Regions from separate parts of the Massilia varians genome, predicted to be linked through region 2. Evidence: predicted binding sites of a transcription regulator. Region 2 holds the regulator's gene; the other holds the start of a gene.
What was found. Region 2 encodes LexA, which represses DNA repair genes until DNA is damaged. Its sites were predicted from a motif close to ACTGTATNNNNATACAGT; they were not measured.

Region 1 (7,123 bases), 1.1 Mb from region 2:
TTAAGGCAGAAGGGCGTGATGTAGCAATGATAACGTACCGTTACTGAACGATTTTTGGTCTTGCACATCACGCAAAAGCGAAATGTGAATGGGCGCGTTCGTTACATCGCGATTGAAAGTCTTGAGAGGGAGATGTTAAGGAAGAAGGTAAATCGAGCGGGGCTTCAGTGAACAGATTTCATCTTATATAAATTGAGCTACACCCGCGTTGCCTGCATTCTACGCGCGTTTGCGGCGCTTTGACAAATCTTCAATGCAGCGCGAAGCCGGCGCTTGGCCTGCCTTCGCGCTGCATCAAGTCAGCCGCAACTATTCCGGCTGCTCGACCTTGTACCCCTTCGCGGCCAGCGCCGCCACCAGCCCCTTCGGATCGAGCAGATCCTTCATCGACAGCAGCGCGAAGCTCGACGCGTTCTTCGCCAGCGCGGCCTCCGCATTGGCGAGCCACATGGCACGATGGCGCTCTTCCGCGCCCTGGAAGGCCGGATGGTCACGCAGCACCGCGCTGTTGCGGATCGCGTTGCTGCAGCTTTCCGCTTCGTTGAAATCGAGCTTGCGGATCGCGTCGATGTCGCCCTTGGCCCAAGCGTTGGCGCGCACGCGCATCGCATCGATGTCGGTCTCCAGGCGTTTCAGGGTGTTCGAAAAGCAGGCCACGTCATCGAGCTGCGACTTCTTGAAGTCCTTGATCAGCTGGCGCGGGTTGTCGACCTTCAGTTCATTGACCGTCTTCGTTACCTTGAGCTTGTGCTGATCGACGATCTTCTCGACCTGCTTGCGCACGTCGGTGCTGGTAGTCAGGCCGGCCTGCTTCAGCGCGGCACTGAACAGCTCATTGGCCACGAAGATCGGCCGGTCGCGCTCCTTGTTCTTGGGCAAGTATTTTTCCTTGAGCGGCAGCCAGCGCGCGTAGACCTCGGCCGGGAGCACGTCGCGCAGCAGCGCGTCGTCCGGGTTCTTGTTGACGCCGATGAGGCTGGGCAGCGCCAGCGCCATCTAGAAGTAGGACGCCTCGACCTTGGTGACCGGCGGCGCCAGGTATTCCTGCGAGCGGCCAATCACCGCTTCGACCTCGTGCGAGCGCCAGTCCATCTTGACCGGCAGCGGCGAATAGGTGCCGAAGATCCACAGCACGTGATCGTCCTTCGAGACCTTCCACATGCCGGGCCCGGGCTTCTGGCCGACGACCAGGATCTGTTCCGGCGCCGCCGGCGCCTCGTCGGCCGATACCGGCGAGTCAGGCGCGCTTGCGGGGACGGGCTCCGGGGCGGCGGTCTGAGCCCGGGAAGGTGCTGCGTACAAGGCCAGGCACAGCACCGGCAGGATTGCAAATTTGAGCATCAGGACATCCTTGTTGTTGGTTGTCCATCAAGCTTAGCTCTGCAATATGAGCGAAAACTTAAGATAATGAACGGCGACTCAGACAGCGCGACCGACGACGGCGCGACGCCATTCCCAACAAGCCAATGCCCAGCAGGGCCAGGCTCGCAGGCTCGGGTACCGCTTTCGGCGCGGAGACGCGCACGTTGTCCAGACCGGCAGTCGTGATGCTCCCCCCGGCGTTCCTGGTTTGAATCGTCACGCTGGTGAAGGTGTCGCCATTGGTGGCAACGATACCCAGAAAACCGGTTGCCGCCGCGCTCGACGATGCAGTGGGGATCAGGAAGCGCTGCTGGTTGTTGATGATTACCGCATAGTTATCGGTGGTGTCGGTATTAAACCAGTCGAAGCCGAACGCGCTCACGCCGGTGGCAAACGTGAAGGTCACGGTCGGCGCCGTACCGCCATTGCCCGTACCGGAAGGAGCATTGCCCCAGCCAAAAAACTGCTGGCCGCTGAACGTAGCGGGAATCGGCCGAGTGTCGCTGACCGAGGACACGCGGCCGGTCGCAATACCCGACAGATCGCCATTGGCCACTGTGCTGAGCGTGAATCCATTGAAGCTTCCCAGATAGTTGGCATTGCTCACGCCGAGCTTTGCACTGCTGAACGTCTCCAGCGTGGTTGCCCCCGCCGCCGCCTGGAAGTTGCTCAGGCTGGAATACGTGATGAGTGCCGCTTGCGCGGATGCAGCCATGCTTGTTGCCAGAACAGCAGCGCTCAAGAGAGTAAAAGTCTTCATGCGATCCTAGTTTGGTGAAGTGTTTTCTTACTCCAAAGCAGGAAGTGTGCCTAAAAGAAATTTACTAATAGAATTAATTACTTACAGAAATTGGTCGAGACTCTTCCGCTGAAGATGTAAATCTTTTCGACAAGTTTTATCTCTTGTTCACGCCATACAAGAATGTCAGCGGCCGCCTTGAGCGTCTTCATCCGGGTCCGGCATATCCGGCCGCGCGAGCAGTTCATGCGCCAGCCTCAAGCCCTTCACCATGACGGAAAAGGCTTCGTGCTTGGCCGCTTCGTCCGGCACCCGCAGCACATAGGACGGATGGTAGATGGTCACCAGCCAGGCGCCGTCGATGCGGACCGGCTTGCCGAGGAAGTCCTTCAAAGCCACCGTGCCCTTGCGCATCACGGACTTCAGCGCCGTCGCGCCCATGGCCACGATCACCTTCGGCCTGACCGCCGCCAGTTCCTTTTCCAGCCAGTAGTGGCAAGCCTCGATCTCGCGCTGCACCGGGGTCTTGTGCAGGCGGCGCTTGCCGCGCGGCTCCCACTTGAAATGCTTGACGGCGTTGGTGAGGTAGATGGCCTTGCGGTCGAGCTCGGCCTGGGCGAATACCTGGTCGAGCAGTTTGCCGGCCGGGCCGACGAAGGGCTTGCCGGCCAGGTCTTCCTGGTCGCCGGGCTGCTCGCCGACGATCATGATGGGCGAGCGTTTTGATCCTTCGCCGCCGACCGCCTGGGTGGCGTACTGCCACAGCTCGCAGCGCCGGCACTCGTCGAGTTTCGAGGGCTGCTCGCGGTCGGGTTGGGCGGCTTCGGCGCTGATCGGGATGGTGGCGCCGCCCTTGCGGCCGACCGCCTCGACCTGCCCGATCTTGCGCGCCCCGAGTTCGGCCTGGCTCACCAGCGAAGGCACGATCGCGCCTTCCGGCAGGTTCTTCCAGAAGCGCGAAGGGATGTGGCTTTGCATCAACTGGGCGTTGACGCGCGCCGGGTTGAAGATGCTGCGGTAATAGGTGAGCCAGAGCGCCTCGCCGGCATCGTCAAGGTCGGCGGCGCTCGACATCAAGGGGCCGGTATTGTGCAGCGTGTGGCCGTCCCACAGCACGCTGGCCTCGGGCGTGGCGATCATCCAGCTGATTTTGCCCATGCGGGCCACGAAGTGTTCGGCCACCTGCGGCAGCACGTCGTGGCGCGGCTCGAACCAGGCGACGAAGCGCGGGTCGCCTGCTTCAGGCGGACGCTCGCGGAATCGGATGTAGGCATGCATGTCGTGCTCCTCGCGGCGCACCGCCTTGACCATGCCGTGCAGGCGGCTGCCGTCCGGATCGGCGGGCGACTGCACGTCGTGCTCGCCACGCGTCCAGCGCCACAGCACGCGGTACAGGAAAGCCCAGCGGTCCGGGGCGCGGAAGCACGCGGCGCGTCGCAGCATCTCCAGCAGCGATCGCGGCACGCGCGCGGCCGGCGGTCCTGGCGATTGCGCTTCCTGCAATCGGGAGCCGCCATTATCGGCCGGCGCGGTCGCGGCCGGCGCACCCCAGAACAGGTCGCCGCCGTCCAACGTGCCCCAGTTGGCCGCCTCGGGCGGCACGCCGGCCTTGAGCAGCGCGCGCGCCGCCTCGCGCCACTCGGCGAAATCGTGCACCGCCCCGGGCGTGGCGGCGGTGTTCATGCCGCCTGCAGTTCCGGCCACAGGTTCATCTGCTCGGGCGCGTCGGCCAGGTGGCGCCGGAGGATATGGGAACTGGCCGCGCCCTGCGCCGGCTTGTAGTCGGCCGTGACGATGAAGGGCGCCAGCTTCTTCATGCTGCAGCGCAGGCGCGACAGGTCTTCCCAGCGGATGCGGCGGATGCGGCGCAGTTCGACGATGCGCTTGGCGTTGCGGATGCCGATGCCCGGCACGCGCGCGATCATGGTCTCGTCGGCGCGGTTCAGGTCGAGCGGGAAGTGCTCGCGGTTGGCGAGCGCCCAGCCCAGCTTGGGATCGACGTCGAGCGCCAGGTTGCCGGATTGGGGCATCAGTTCGCCCGCGGTGAAGCCGTAGCCGCGCAGCAGGAAATCGGCCTGGTATAGGCGGTGCTCGCGCAGCAGCGGCGGCGGCGCCAGCGGCACGCTCTTCGGGCTTTGCGGGATCGGGCTGAAGGCCGAGTAGTACACCCGCTTGAGCTTGTAGCTGCCGTAGAGGGTTTCGGCGGTGTTCAGGATGGTGTGGTCGTCGCTGGCGTCGGCGCCGACGATCATTTGCGTGCTCTGCCCGGCCGGCGCGAAGTTCGGCGCCTTCGGTTCTTCACGCTTTTCGTCGAGCTTGCGGCGGATCGAGCCCATCGCCAGCTTGATGGTGTGAACGTTTTTCTCGGGCGCCAGGCGGGTCACGCTGTCGTGGGTCGGCAGCTCGATATTCACCGACAGGCGATCGGCCCAGCGGCCCGCCTCTTCGATCAGCAGCGGGTCGGCGTCGGGAATGGTCTTGAGGTGGATGTAGCCGCGGAACTTGTGCACCTGACGCAGCTGGCGCGCCACGGCCACCAGCTGTTCCATCGTGTAGTCGGCCGACTGGATGATGCCCGAGCTCAGGAACAGGCCGTCGATGTAGTTGCGGACGTAGAAATCATGGGTGAGCTTGACCACCTCGTCCACCGAGAAGCGCGCGCGCGGCACGTTGGACGTGCGGCGGTTGATGCAGTACTGGCAGTCGTAGATGCAGAAGTTGGTAAGCAGGATCTTGAGCAGCGAGACACAGCGGCCGTCCGGCGTATAGCTGTGACAGATGCCCATGCCGGTGGTGGCGCCGAAGCCGTCCTTGTCCTCCGACGAACGCTTGGGCGCGCCACTGCTGGCGCAGGACGCATCGTATTTCGCGGCGTCGGCCAGGATTTCCAGTTTGTCGCTGAGTTCCATCGCATGCCTTGAACTGTATGGGCATACAGTATACTATCGCGCGCGTATGCACAGGGCCGGTGGGCGCACCTGTACCGGCCCTCCGCCGGTTCAAAGGAGGGACAAGACGTAAAAAAACCCGGTCAACAGACTAATGCCGTTCAGTTAGCGTAAAAATGTAGGGTGGTCGGCTTCGCCGACCGCGCGTCCAAATCACCAATGCACTGTGGCAGAGCAAAATGGAGTTGAACGCGCGGCCGGGAAACCCGGCCACCCTACGCTTAACTGAACGGCATTACGGTCAACAGACCGGGCTTTCCATTACAACATCAGATCAACGAATCGGCTTGCCGTCCGCATCGACCACGGTCACCTCGCCCCAGCCGAGCGAGCGCACGCCGGCCTCGATCTTGCGCAGGTCGCCGATCACCATCCACACCGCTTCGTCCGGCTTGATGAACTTGCTCGAGGCCGCGGCCAGCTGCTCCGGCTTGAGCGCGCGCACGTTCGACGCGTAGCTGGTCCAGTAATCGTCGGCCAGGCTCAGGTTGACGGCGTCCAGCCCTGCCGCTTCGAGCGCGGCGAGGGTGGAGAAGCGGCCCGGCAGGCGCGAGGTCATGTTGCGCATGATGCTCTCGTATTCAAGGCCCACCAGCGGACGCTCGCCGGCCACGCCGCGCAGTTCCTTCTGGACCTCACGCATGGCTTCGACCGTCTTGTCGGTCTGCACCGGCGCGATGATGTAGAACGGACGCTGGCCGCGCACGTCCGGCAGGCGCGCCTGGGTGCCGTAGCTCCAGTGCTTGTCCAGGCGCAGGTTGCGGTTCAGGCGCGAGGTGGCGATGCCGCCGAAGTTGGTCATCACCGGCTCCATCGCCAGGTCTTCCGGCTGGCCGTTGGGCTGCGACACGTGGGTCGCGACGATGGTCGACTGCGGCGCGTCCGGCTTGTCGATCAGGATCAGGCGCTTGCCGCGGGTCGGCGGCACGGTGGCCATCTGCTTGGCCGGGGCGCTGCCCTGCTGCCACTTGCCGAAGCTCGCTTCCAGCGCCGGCAGCAGCTTGTCCATGGTGGTATCGCCGGCCACGACGATGGTGGCGCTGCCCGGCTTGAACCAGGTGCCGTGCCATGCCATCAGGTCGTCGCGGCTCAAGCCCTGGACGCTGCCTTCGAAGCCGGAAGCCGGCTTGCCGTAGGCATGCTCAGGGCCATACAGCACCGCCGGGATCAGGCGCAGGGCCAGGCTGTTCGGCTGGGCCTTTTCCTGGCCGATGGCGGCGATGCGGCGGCTCTTCGACAGCGCGAACTGGTCTTGCGGGAAGCTCGGGCTCAGCGCCGCCTCGGCCATCAGCTTGAGGGATGGCGCCAGGTTGGCGCTGGTGGCCTGCAGGCGCACCAGCGACTGGTCCTGGTTGGTAGCGGTGCCCAGGCGCGCGCCCAGGTTTTCCAGCGCGTCCGACAGCGCGAAGGCGTCACGCGATGTCGTGCCCTTGTCCAGCAGGTCGAGCGCCAGCGAGGCGGCGCCGGCCTTGGCCGCGGTGTCCGAGGCCGCGCCGGCGTCGACCGCCAGCGAGGCGGCGCCGGCCTTGGCCGCGGTGTCCGAGGCCGCGCCGGCGTCGACCGCCAGCGAGACGTTGACGATCGGGGCGGTGTGACGTTCGAGCAGCACGACCTTCAGGCCGTTCTTCAGCTGGGCGCGCTGCAGTGCCGGGAACTTCACGTCCGGCGCCTCGCCCAATGCGGGCAGCTGCTTGCGGTCCAGGGTCGACTTGGTGGCCGCCAGCTTGGCCGAGGGCCGCACGGTCATGGTGTAGTGGTTGGCGCGCAGCCAGCGGTTGGCAGCGGCCTTGACGTCCGCCGGGGTGCTGGTGGCGAACAGCTCGAGGCGGTCGAGGTAGGCGTCCGGCTTGCCGCCGTAGGTCTGGCTCTCGGCCAGCACGTCGTTGCGGCCGCCCATGCCGCCCACGCGCTCCAGGCCGCGCGCGAAATCGGCCAGGTCGCGGGTCTTCACGCGCTTGAGTTCCGCGTCAAGCGGGCCCTTGTCGAGCAGCTCGGCCACCACGCGCTCCATCTCGCGTTCGACTTCCGCCGGATCGACGCCCGGCTTGACGGTGACGGACAGGTTGAACGTGCC
Region 2 (7,123 bases):
TGTCGCTGGCGATCGGGGCCCTGATCGCGGCAACCGGCCTGAGCCTTGCGGACCGCGGCCTGGGTGGATTGTTTGGATTGGCGCGCGGCATTGTAATCGTGCTGGCCGCCGTCATATTGTGTGGGATGACGTCCATCCCGCAACAGGATTTCTGGAGGAATGCGCTGTTCTCGCCGATGGCGGAAACCGGGGCGCGTACGGTCAAACCCTTTCTCCCTGCTGCCCTGGGGCAGCACATCAGATTCTAAATTCGGTATTCACCTTTCGTAATCAAGCAGTCCAGTTTTAGGAGCGCACCATGTGTGGCATCGTCGGCGTCGTCTCGAACAATCCCGTCAACCAGCTTCTGTATGACGCATTGCTGCTGCTGCAGCACCGCGGCCAGGACGCGGCGGGTATTGCAACCAATCACAGCAGCATGTTCTCGATGTACAAGGCCAACGGCCTCGTGCGCGACGTGTTCCGTACCCGCAACATGCGTACGCTGCAGGGCAATACCGGTATCGGCCACTGCCGCTATCCGACCGCCGGCTCCTCGAGCGAGGAAGAGGCGCAGCCGTTCTACGTGAACGCGCCCTTCGGCATCACCTTGGCCCACAACGGCAACCTGACCAACCAGGCCCAGCTCAAGGAAGAGCTGTTCAAGAACGACCGCCGCCACATCAATACCGATTCCGATTCGGAAGTGCTGCTCAACGTGCTGGCCCACGAGATCCAGGAAGCGGCCGACGGCTACAAGCTGGACACCGACGCCATCTTCAAGGCGGTGGCGGCGGTGCATCGCCGCGTGCGCGGGGCGTACGCCGTGGTGGCGCAGATCGCCGGCCACGGCATGCTGTCCTTCCGCGACCCGTTCGGCATCCGTCCGCTGTGCCTGGGCGTGAACGAGGGCGAGCATGGCCTTGAGTACCTGGTGGCGAGCGAATCGGTGGCGCTGGAAGGCCTGGGCTTCCGCTTCGTGCGCGACATCGCGCCGGGCGAAGCGGTGTTCATCACCAACGACGGCCAGCTGCACGAGCGCCAGTGCGCCGAGAACCCGTCGCTGAACCCTTGCGCCTTCGAGTACGTCTACCTGGCCCGTCCGGACTCGGTGATCGATGGCGCCTCGGTCTACGCGACCCGCCTGCGGATGGGCGAATACCTGGCCGACAAGATCCGCAAGGAGATCCCGGTCGACGAGATCGACGTCGTGATGCCGATCCCCGATTCCTCGCGTCCGGCCGCGATCCAGCTGGCGCTGAAGCTCGGTGTCGAGTACCGCGAAGGCTTCATCAAGAACCGCTACATCGGCCGCACCTTCATCATGCCGGGCCAGAACATGCGCAAGAAGTCGGTGCGCCAGAAGCTCAACGCGATCGCCTCCGAATTCAAGGACAAGAACGTGCTGCTGGTCGACGACTCGATCGTGCGCGGCACCACCAGCCGCGAGATCGTGCAAATGGCGCGCGACGCCGGCGCGCGCAAGGTGTTCTTCGCTTCGGCCGCGCCGCCGGTGCTGTACCCGAACGTGTACGGCATCGACATGCCGACCCGCGACGAGCTGATCGCCCACGGCCGCACCAATGAGGAAATCTGCGCGGAGATCACCGCCGACCGCCTGGTCTACCAGGACGTGGATGCGCTCAAGAAGGCGATCTCGGACGTCAACCCGGCGCTGAAGAATTTCGAGGCCTCCTGCTTCGACGGCGTCTACGTGACCGGCGACGTGACCCCGGAATACCTCGACCGCCAGGAATCGGCGCGCCACAAGGGCGGCAGCAAGGGCGTCGAGGATGCGGCCACCAATCAGCTCAACCTCAACCGTCCGGCCACGGCGGAGTAAGACCATGAGCGAGCAGAAGTACGGTTTCACCACCACCATCCTGCACAACGACCGCCGCAAAGCGATCGAGCAGGGCTCGCTGCACAAGCCGGTGCATACCTCGGTGGCCTTCGGCTACCAGGACGCGCGCCAGCTGGCCTCGGTCTTCCAGGGCAAGGAACCGGGCTTCCGCTACGGCCGCCAGGGCAACCCGACGGTCAGCGCGCTCGAGGACAAGATCAGCAAGATGGAAGACGGGGTCGGCACCATCTGCTTCGCCACCGGCATGGGCGCGATCGGCGCGCTGTTCCAGGGCCTGCTGAGGGCGGGCGACCACATCGTCTCGTCGTCCTTCCTGTTCGGTAACACCAACAGCCTGTGGCAGACGGTATCGAGCCAGGGCGTGGCGGTGGACTTCGTCGATGCGACCGACGTCGCCAACGTGGCAGCGGCGCTGCGTCCCGATACCCGCATGGTGTTCGTCGAGACCATCGCCAACCCGCGCACCCAGGTGGCGGACCTGGCGCGCATCGGCCAGCTGTGCCGCGAGCGCGGCATCCTGTACGTGGTCGACAACACCATGACCACGCCTTACCTGTTCCGCCCGAAGGCGGTGGGGGCGGGCCTGGTGGTCAACTCGCTGACCAAGTCGATCGCCGGCCACGGCATCGCGCTCGGCGGCGCCCTGACCGACACCGGCCTGTTCGACTGGAGCGCCTACCCGCACATCGCGGCCAACTTCCGCAAGCAGCCGCCAGCTGCCCAGGGCCTGGCCCAGCTGCGCGCCAAGGCCCTGCGCGACTTCGGCGCGGCCCTCGGGCCGGAAGCGGCGCACCACATCGCGGTGGGCGCCGAGACGCTGGCGCTGCGCATGGAGCGTACCAGCGCCAACGCGCTGGCGCTGGCGCGGATGCTGGAGGCGGATGAGCGCGTGGCGGCGGTCCACTATCCGGGCCTGGCTTCGCATCCGCAGAACGGCATCGTCACGTCGCTGTTCCGTACCGGCGGTTCCCTGATGAGCTTCGAGCTGGTCGACAGCATCGACCCCTTCGACTACCTGAACCGCCTGAAGCTCGGCATCCCGGCCAGCAACCTGGGCGACACCCGCACCCTGGTGATCCCGGTGGCGCACACCATCTTCTTCGAGATGGGCGCAGAGCGGCGCGCCAGCATGGGCATCGCCGAGTCCCTGATCCGGGTCTCGGTGGGCATCGAGGACACCGAGGACCTGCTGGCGGACTTCCGCCAGGCGCTCGACGCATAAGGCATATGTAGGGTGGTCGGCTTGTCCGACCGCGCGTTCAACTTCGGCATGCTCTGCCGCAATGCATACTGGTGTTGAACGCGCGGTCGGCGGAGCGTGATCCGGTCCACTGGACCAGATCACCCCTATGCCCATCATTTTGTTTCAGCGGTTGAGCAGGGCGGCACATTGCCGCTATCATGGGCTTTCCATTTACCTCATCCACCTGCCCATGAAGACCAAGCTGTTCCTTGCATCCCTGCTGCTGTGCGGCGCCGCCTTTGCCGGCGAGCTGGAAGACGCCAATGCCCTGTTCGACAAGAAGGACTACGCGGGCGCGCTGAAGATCTACACCAAGCTGGCCAATGCCGGCAATCCGGCCGCCCAGCAGGCGCTGGGCCAGATGTATTTCTACGGCGAGGCAGGGGAGGTCGATGAAGCCAGGGCGCTCGACCTGTTCAAGAAAGCCGCCGCCAAGGGCAACAAGGTCGCGATCGCTTCGCTCGAGCTGATCGAGCAGCGCGCCAAGCGCCGCAAGGACATCGATTACTGGATCAAGGGCTATGACGGCGAAGACCTGAAATCGGGCGAGTTCCGCTGCACCACGCCGCGCATTCCGGCAATGTCAAAGGTCAATGCCGACATCGACCGCATCAGTGCGGCCGTGCAGACCTGGCAGGAGTGCTACAACAAGTACGTCACCAACCTGAACGCGGCGATGCCGCTGTCCAAGCGGATTCCGGCCGACGTCCAGAAGCTGATGAACAAGGAAGAGATCGAGCAATCGAACGCCTACCTGGCGCAGCTGCAGGAAAACCTGAGCGAGGAAGCGAAGGTGAGTTCGAAGCTGGTGCTGGCCGACTATGCTGCCTGGCGCTCGGCGACCGAGGCCTACGTGGCGGAGCACAACAAGGTAGTGAATTCCATCAAGAAGGATTCACACTGGGCGGACAAGAAGATTCAGTAAGCCGCCGGGGAGGCGGCTTCACGACTGGAGCGCCTAACAAAAAGGGAATTGTTGGGCGCTCTTAGTGCCAGCTGCGCATCAGGCCGACAGCGAGACCCTCGAGCGCGAACTCGTCTTCCGGGTTCACCTGGATCACCTTGAAGTCCGGATTCTCCGGCAGCAGTTCGACCAGGTTGCCGGTCTTGCGGTAGCGCTTGACGGTGACTTCTTCGCCCAGGCGGGCCACCACGATCTGGCCGTTCTTGGCGCTGTCGATCTTCTTGACGGCCAGGAAGTCGCCGTCGCAGATGCCGGCATCGCGCATCGACCAGCCCTTGACCTTCAGCAGGAAGTCGGGGCGCGCCGAGAACATGGCGGCGTCCACGGAGTAGGTGGCCTCGACGTGTTCCTGGGCCAGGATCGGCGAACCGGCGGCTACGCGGCCAACCAGCGGCAGCGACATCATGAGGTTCGGGGGCGGCATCGGGATCTGCTCGACCGAGGCGCCGACCAGGCGGATGCCGCGCGAGGTGCCCGGCGAAATCTCGATCGCGCCCTTGCGCGCCAGGGCCTGCAGGTGTTCTTCGGCCGCATTGGCCGACTTGAAACCCAGCTCGGCCGCGATTTCGGCGCGGGTCGGCGGGAAGCCGGTGTTTTCGATCGCTTCCTTGATCAGGTTAAGGATCTGTTCTTGCCTTGCAGTGAGCTTGAGCATGGGTGGTATACGGCATTAGTTGTAAGAGCAGACTGTATTTTTGTACAGTATTCTGATATACGCAAGGGCAAACACGGGAAAACTGCAAAAAATGTGCGCAACTGCTGCATTCGTGGCGCACCTGCCCGCTTTTTGCGGTCCGTCGCCGGCCCGGACCATGCCCGGGTTTCCATCCGCCGAGTTTTCAGGCTATAATCGAAGGCTTTCCCTTCCCACACTCGTCTTGACGCCGAGGTGGGCATTTGTTTAAACGTCCTCAAGGAGTGTTGCATGCGTCATTATGAAATCGTTTTTATCGTCCACCCGGACCAGAGCGAGCAAGTTCCGGCGATGATCGAGCGTTACAAGACCACGGTCACCAGCCGCGGCGGTAACATCCATCGCGTGGAAGACTGGGGCCGTCGCCAGATGGCTTACCAGATCCAGAAGCTGCCGAAGGCTCACTACATCTGCATGAACATCGAGTGCGACAACGAGACCCTGGTCGAGCTGGAAACCGCATTCAAGTTCAATGATGCCGTCCTGCGTCACCTGACCGTCAAGATGAAGAAGGCCGAAACCGCACCGTCGCCGATGATGAAGTCGGTCCAGCGCGAAGACGCAGCCAAGAGCCACCGCGCTGAAGCAGCTGCTGCTGCCCCGGCCGCTGCTGCCTAAGTTTTTTCTCGGGAATTCGTAGAGCGCAGTGAACCGGTTCCAGCTCATCGCGACCATCGCGGAGCGAGACGTCCTGCGTTTCACCCCGGCCGGCGTCCCCATCGTGGGCGCGATCCTGATGCACGATTCGCAGCAGGTCGAGGCCGGAGTGGCAAGGCAGGTCGCGTTTGAAATCCCCGCGCTCGGCGCAGGCGAGATTTCAGGCAGGCTGGAAAGCGCCGAACTCGGCGCCGCCTACCGCTTCGACGGATTCCTTGCACGAAAAAACCGCAACAGCAAAGCCTTGGTGTTTCACATCATTGATTTCAGTGCCGCCTAACTGTAGGTTGGCGCAACTTAGATTAGATACAGGAGCCTCGAAATGGCATTCGGTAAAAAGTTCGACAAAAACAAAGCCAAAGAAAAAATGAAGCGCAAACAGCAGAACCCGCTGTTCAAGCGCAAGAAGTTCTGCCGCTTCACCGCCGCCGGCGTTGAGCAAGTGGATTACAAAGACGTCGACACCCTGAAGGACTTCGTCCAGGAAAACGGCAAGATCATGCCGGCACGCCTGACCGGCACCAAGGCGCACTACCAGCGCCAGGTCGACACCGCCATCAAGCGCGCACGCTACCTCGCGCTGCTGCCGTACACCGACCTGCACAACGCTTAATCAGCGGCACGTCAGTCAGAATACCTGGAGAATAAATATGCAAGTTATCCTGCTCGAAAAAGTCGTCAACGTCGGTAACCTGGGCGACGTCGTCAAAGTCAAGGACGGTTACGCACGTAACTTCCTGATCCCGCAAAAGATGGCACGCCGCGCTACCCAGGCCGCCGTGGCCGAGTTCGAAGTCAAGCGCGCCGAACTGGAAAAAGCAGCAGCCGAGAAGCTGGCAGCTGCCCAGGCGCAAGGCGACAAGCTGAGCGGCATGACCGTCACCATCGCCCAGAAGGCGGGCGTGGACGGCCGTCTGTTCGGTTCGGTCACCAACTTCGACATCGCCGAAGCCCTGAGCAAGCAAGGTTTCCCGGTCGAGAAGTCGCAGGTTCGCATGCCGACCGGCCCGCTGAAGACCACCGGCGAATTCCCGGTCTCCGTCGCGCTGCACACCGACGTCGTGTCCGAGATCACCATCGCCGTCGTCGGCGAAGCCGCTTAAGCTGCTGTTGTATAATTGAAAAAAGCCGGGTTCGCCCGGCTTTTTTTATTCCCGGAAACTCGCCAATTATTTCAGCCGTGTGACCGGAAACGGTATAATGCCCGCCATGAATTCCCCATCCGATCCGCAAGTCGATTCCCTGCGCATCCCGCCGCATTCCATCGAAGCAGAACAGTCCGTCATCGGCGGCCTGCTGCGCGATAACGCGGCCTGGGACCGCATTGCCGACTTCATGCACGCCGAGGATTTCTACCGCTACGACCATCGCATCATCTTCGAACAGATGGTCCGCCTGATCAACGCCGGCAAGCCGGCCGACGTGATCACGGTCTACGAAGCCTGCAACATGCTGGGCAAGGCCGAGGAGGTGGGCGGCCTGCAGTACCTGAACGCGATGGCGCAGAACACGCCCTCGGCGGCTAACATCCGGCGCTACGCCGAGATCGTGCGCGACCGCGGCATCCTGCGCAACCTGATCACGGTCGCCGACGAAATCTCGGGCAACGCCTTCAACCCGCAGGGCAAGGAAGTCAAGCAGATGCTGGACGAAGCCGAATCGAAGATCTTCGCGATCGCCGAAACCGGTGCCCGGGGCCAGCAGGGCTGGAACCCGATCCAG

Region 1: MasN3_RS24360 (putative DNA modification/repair radical SAM protein) is a predicted target of LexA. The motif match lies at 5,023-5,040, and genes of this name have one in related genera.

Annotation. Positions count from the first base shown of each region.
Region 1 covers NZ_AP026966.1:5,391,806-5,398,928, forward strand. The annotation lists gene MasN3_RS24340 (TraB/GumN family protein) at 310-996, opposite strand; gene MasN3_RS24345 (hypothetical protein) at 997-1,341, opposite strand; gene MasN3_RS24350 (PEP-CTERM sorting domain-containing protein) at 1,400-2,122, opposite strand; gene MasN3_RS24355 (UdgX family uracil-DNA binding protein) at 2,288-3,784, opposite strand; gene MasN3_RS24360 (putative DNA modification/repair radical SAM protein) at 3,781-5,010, opposite strand; gene MasN3_RS24365 (M16 family metallopeptidase) at 5,324-7,123, opposite strand, start outside.
Region 2 covers NZ_AP026966.1:4,298,856-4,305,978, reverse strand. The annotation lists gene MasN3_RS19485 (CvpA family protein) at 1-248, shown strand, start outside; gene purF (amidophosphoribosyltransferase) at 299-1,822, shown strand; gene MasN3_RS19475 (cystathionine gamma-synthase family protein) at 1,827-3,065, shown strand; gene MasN3_RS19470 (tetratricopeptide repeat protein) at 3,277-4,011, shown strand; gene lexA (transcriptional repressor LexA) at 4,073-4,705, opposite strand; gene rpsF (30S ribosomal protein S6) at 4,976-5,362, shown strand; gene priB (primosomal replication protein N) at 5,391-5,681, shown strand; gene rpsR (30S ribosomal protein S18) at 5,724-6,014, shown strand; gene rplI (50S ribosomal protein L9) at 6,052-6,504, shown strand; gene MasN3_RS19440 (replicative DNA helicase) at 6,611-7,123, shown strand, end outside.